Regions from separate parts of the Streptomyces sp. NBC_01255 genome, predicted to be linked through region 1. Evidence: predicted binding sites of a transcription regulator. Region 1 holds the regulator's gene; the other holds the start of a gene.

The links. The regulator HspR, encoded in region 1, represses chaperone genes until heat shock. The targets are predictions, from matches to a motif close to TTGAGNNNNNNNNNCTCAA.
Region 2: a site for HspR is predicted at 1,057-1,075, ahead of lon (endopeptidase La). Genes of this name have one in related genera too.

What each region holds. Positions count from the first base shown of each region.
Region 1 covers NZ_CP108474.1:4,593,919-4,596,364, forward strand. Annotated here, with positions in the region: gene dnaJ (molecular chaperone DnaJ) at 1-635, shown strand, start outside; gene OG357_RS20590 (heat shock protein transcriptional repressor HspR) at 640-1,083, shown strand; gene OG357_RS20595 (hypothetical protein) at 1,157-1,624, opposite strand; gene OG357_RS20600 (helix-turn-helix transcriptional regulator) at 1,630-2,446, opposite strand, start outside.
Region 2 covers NZ_CP108474.1:2,860,721-2,863,166, forward strand. Annotated here, with positions in the region: gene lon (endopeptidase La) at 1-1,034, opposite strand, end outside; gene OG357_RS12415 (GNAT family N-acetyltransferase) at 1,166-1,804, shown strand; gene OG357_RS12420 (hypothetical protein) at 1,849-2,436, shown strand.

The DNA of each region.
Region 1 (2,446 bases):
ACGGCACGCCCCGCGTGTGCCCGACCTGTGTCGGCACCGGGCAGGTCTCGCGCGGCAGCGGCGGCGGCTTCTCGCTCACCGACCCGTGCGTGGACTGCAAGGGCCGCGGCCTCATCGCCGAGAACCCCTGCGAGGTCTGCAAGGGCAGCGGGCGGGCCAAGTCCTCCCGCACCATGCAGGTCCGCATCCCGGCGGGTGTCGCCGACGGGCAGCGGATCCGGCTGCGCGGCAAGGGTGCCCCGGGTGAGCGCGGCGGGCAGAACGGCGACCTGTACGTCGTCGTGCACGTCGACGACCACGCGGTCTTCGGCCGCAAGGACGACAACCTCACCGTCACGGTGCCGGTCTCCTTCACGGAGGCGGCGCTCGGCGGCGAGATCAAGGTGCCGACGCTCGGCGGCCCCGCGGTGACGCTCAAGCTGCCCGCGGGCACTCCGAACGGCCGGACCATGCGCGCCCGTGGCAAGGGCGCGGTCCGCAAGGACGGCACCCGCGGCGACCTGCTCGTCACGGTGGAGGTCGCGGTGCCGCAGGAGCTGGACGACAAGGCACGTGAGGCCCTGGAGACCTTCCGCGAGGCCACGGCCTCCGAGGACCCCCGGGCGGAGCTGTTCCAGGCCGCGAAGGGAGCGTGACCCCGTGGACGGGCGCCGACGCAATCCGTACGAACTGACCGACGAGTCGCCGGTGTACGTCATCTCGGTGGCGGCCCAGCTCTCCGGTCTGCACCCGCAGACCCTGCGGCAGTACGACCGTCTCGGCCTGGTCTCCCCGGACCGCACGGCGGGCCGCGGCCGGCGCTACTCGGCCCGTGACATCGAGCTGCTCCGTCAGGTGCAGCAGCTGTCGCAGGACGAGGGCATCAACCTCGCGGGCATCAAGCGCATCATCGAGCTGGAGAACCAGGTCGCGGCGCTGCAGAGCCGGATCGCCGAGCTGTCGGCCGCGGTCGACGGCGCGGCGGCGGCGATGCGGCAGCGCGAGGCCCAGGTGCACGCCTCGTACCGGCGCGACCTGGTGCCGTACCAGGACGTGCAGCAGGCGAGCGCGCTGGTGGTCTGGCGCCCCAAGCGCGGCGAATAGCCCCGCACGGCATGTACGGCGAGGCCCCCTCCACCACGGTGGAGGGGGCCTCGTGCGTGTGCCGGAAGGATTCCTAGGGGATCAGCTCGCCCACGATGTCGCCGAGGGTCTCCCACCAGGGGGAGGCGCCGGTGCCGAACGCGGCGGCGAGGGCGGTGCCGAGGGCGAGGTCGTGGGGGGTGGGGTCGCCGTCCCACTCGTCGATGACCTTGCCGTCGCCCGAGGAGGTGAAGGTGCCGATCCGGCGCCCGTCGCGGGTGAGGCGGCTGTCCACGTACCCGCAGGGCACGAGCCGGTAGCGGACGCCGCCGGTCCGGACGTCCACCCGGTAGGAGCGCCGCAGGAGCCGCCCGCGCGCGGGCCGGATGACGGCCGGTTCCCCGTCGACGGTGAGCGCGAGCAGGGCGCGCTTGCGGGTCCCGATGGGGGTGTGGGCGTCGGGGTCGGTCCCGGGGGCCCGTACGAGCTCCACGGTGGGCAGCCCGTGACCGGAGACCCGGAGCGTCCCCGCGGGTCCGTCGAGGTCGATCTGTACGTACACGCTGGTCAGTTGTCCCGTTCGAGGATGCCGGACTGGGCGATGAGATAGCCGAGCTGGGCCCGGCTGCCGCTGCCGAGGGCGGTGGCGAGTTTGGCGATGTGGGCGCGGCAGGTGCGGACGTTCATGCCGAGGCGCCGGGCGATGGCCTCGTCGACGTGCCCCTCGACGAGGAGCTTCGCGATGGACCGCTGGACGCCGCCGATGCCGTCGGCCTTGATGTCGTACGGGATCTCCTCCCGGATCGGCACCGCGAGGTGCCAGAACTGGTCGAAGACGCCGCCGAGGTAGGCGACCAGGCCCGGGTGTCGCAGCTCCAGGGCGACCTGGCGGTCGCTGCGGGCCGGGACGAAGGCGACCTCGCGGTCGACGATGATCAGCCGGTCGATGATCTCTTCCAGCGTGCGCACCTGGACCTCGGGGCCGACGTGCTCCAGGTAGGTCAGGGTGAGCTCGGTGTGGCGGGCCGTGTGCTGGTAGAGCGTGCGCATGCTGATGCCGCGGCCGAGCAGGGGCGAGACGCGGTCGAGGGCTTCGCTGAGGGCCTGCGCGGGGCGCCCGCCGCCGGGCTGGACGGTGAGCAGTTCGTGGCGGCAGTTGGCGACGACGCGGTCGAGGGTCGAGTTGATGCGGTCGATGCCCTCGAGCACGGTGATGGCGTGCGTGGTGGGGGAGTCGTGGGCGCTGATGGCCATGAACGGCTCGAAAGCGTCCGAAAGGGCGACGGTGCGCCGGCGGCGGTCGAGTATTTCCCGTTCGATCGGCTGGAGGAGCTGGGCGAGGGCGGCCGAGGGGGGAACCGGACGGAGCCACCGGGCGTCGTCC
Region 2 (2,446 bases), 1.7 Mb from region 1:
ACGGCGAGGTACTCGGTGATGCGCTCCTTCACGTCCTCCAGGCCCGCGTGCTCGGCATCGAGGATCGCCTGGGCGCCCTGGATGTCGTACTGGTCCTCGGTCCTTTCGCTCCAGGGCAGTTCGAGGACGGTGTCGAGCCAGGTGCGGATCCAGGAGCCCTCCGGGGACTGGTCGCTGGACCGCTCCAGCTTGTCGACCTCCTTGAGGGCCGCCTCGCGGACCTTCTCGGGCAGGTCGGCGGCCTCGACGCGGGCGCGGTAGTCGTCGGACTCGTCGGCCGGCGAGTCGGTGCCGTCGCCGAGCTCGCGGAGCTCCTTGCGGACGGCTTCGAGCTGGCGGCGGAGGAGGAACTCGCGCTGCTGCTTGTCGACGCCCTCCTGGACGTCCTTGGCGATGGTCTCGGCGACGTCCTGCTCGGCGAGGTGCTCGCGGAGCTGGGCGGTGGCGAGCCTGAGGCGGGCGACCGGGTCGGCGGTCTCCAGGAGCTCGACCTTCTGCTCGACGGTGAGGAAGGGCGAGTAGCCGGCGTTGTCGGCGAGGGCGCCGACGCCGTCGATCTGCTGGACGCGGTCGACGACCTGCCAGGCGCCGCGCTTCTTGAGCCAGCTGGTGGCCAGCGCCTTGTACTCCCTGACCAGCTCGGTCACGGAGCCGGGCAGCGGATCGGGCAGGGTCTCCTCGACGGCGCTGCCCTCGACCCACAGGGCGCCGCCGGGTCCGGTCGTACCGGCGCCGATGCGTACGCGGCCGAGGGCGCGGATCAGCGCACCGGGGTCGCCGTCGGACAGGCGCCCCACCTGCTCGACGGTGCCGAGGACACCGGTCCCGGCGTAAGTCCCGTCGACGCGGGGCACGAGCAGCACCCGCGGTTTGCCGCCACCGGGGCGGGCGGCGGCCTGGGCGGCCTCGACGGCGGCCCGTACGTCGTTGTCGGACAGGTCCAGCGGCACCACCATTCCGGGCAGCACGACCTCGTCGTCGAGCGGCAGCACAGGCAGAGTGAGCGGCGCGGACGCCGTGGACGCAGAAGCCATGATCTCCCCTTCGGCAGTCAAGTTGAGCTGTACGGACTCAATGCACATGAGCCCGGGAATGTTCCCCGACGGCAGTTCGCTCTGAGCGATCACTCTCGCGCGGGGCCGCGAGCTGCCGGTGTAATACCTCCATGGATATGGGAGCTATTACCTCTGCCTGGGTGGCCGGCTGGACCGTCTCCCGGGAGACGCCACCCGCCGTCGCCGAGCCCTGGGGCTACCGGATCGACGTCGGCCTGCCCCGGCACGTCGTACGCCACGTGCTGCCCGCCCCCGACGCGGCCTCGGTCGGCGCGCTCTGCGAGCGGCTCACCGAGCCGTACAGCTGGCTCAAGGTGATGGCGACCCCGGAGGAGGTGGCGCCGTGGATCACCGAAGGGTGGACGGTCCCCGACGACCCGGGCTTCATGATGGTCAAGCCGCTGGACGCGGGTGCCCGCCCCGCGCCGCCCGAGGGGTACGCGCGGACGACCGAGGTACGGGACGGGGTCATCCGGGTCCGCGTCCTCGCCGCGGACGGCACCCTCGCCGCGCGCGGCCAGATCGCCCCGACCGGCTCCACCGCCGTCGCCGACCAGATCGAGACCGACCCCGCGCACCGGCGGCGGGGCCTCGGCGCGAACGTCATGCGCACCCTGGAGGCGGCCGCCGCGCAGGCCGGCGCCGAGACCGGCGTCCTGGCCGCGACCACGGACGGCCTCGCGCTGTACGACTCCCTCGACTGGCGCTACCGCGGGCCCCTCACCGGGATCGTCCGGTCGGGAACCTGACCGTCCGGCTGCGCGGGCCGCCCTCTACGGGGCATGCTCGATCCATGGTGCGAGGCCGAGGCGTACGGGGGAAGTGGTGCGGGGCCCTGCTGCTGGCGGCGGTCCTGGCCGGCGGCGCGAGCGCCTGCGGGCCGGAGACGCCGCCTGCGTCGGGCGGACCGGCGTCGGGGGTGAGCGCCTCCCCTACGGCCGAGCCGACCCGTACGGCTGACGCGAGCGCGAGCGCGACCGCGGCCACGGCCACGAGCGCGGCCACGACCACGCCCGCTCCCCGGGACGAGCCCCAGCCCGGTGAGGTCCTCGTCGAGGTGGTCGTCAACGGCGGTCTCGCCGGGGTCCGCAACCAGCTCGTCGTCCACTACGACGGCAGCTGGACCAGCCGCTCCGGCACGAAGCCGCCGCGGACCGGGCAGCAGACGCCCGCCGAGGTCGCCGAACTGCGGGCCGCCCTGGAGGACCCGGCGTACGCGCGGGTCCCGAACCGGCCCACCGGCAGCCCGATCGCCGACGGGTTCCAGTACTTCATCACGTACCGCCACCACCTCGTCGTCTCGGGCGACGGCGAACGCCCGCCGGCCCTCCAGCGCGTCTTCGCCGCCCTGCCGGAGGGCGGGCCGCCGACGAACCCCTGAACCAGGGCGT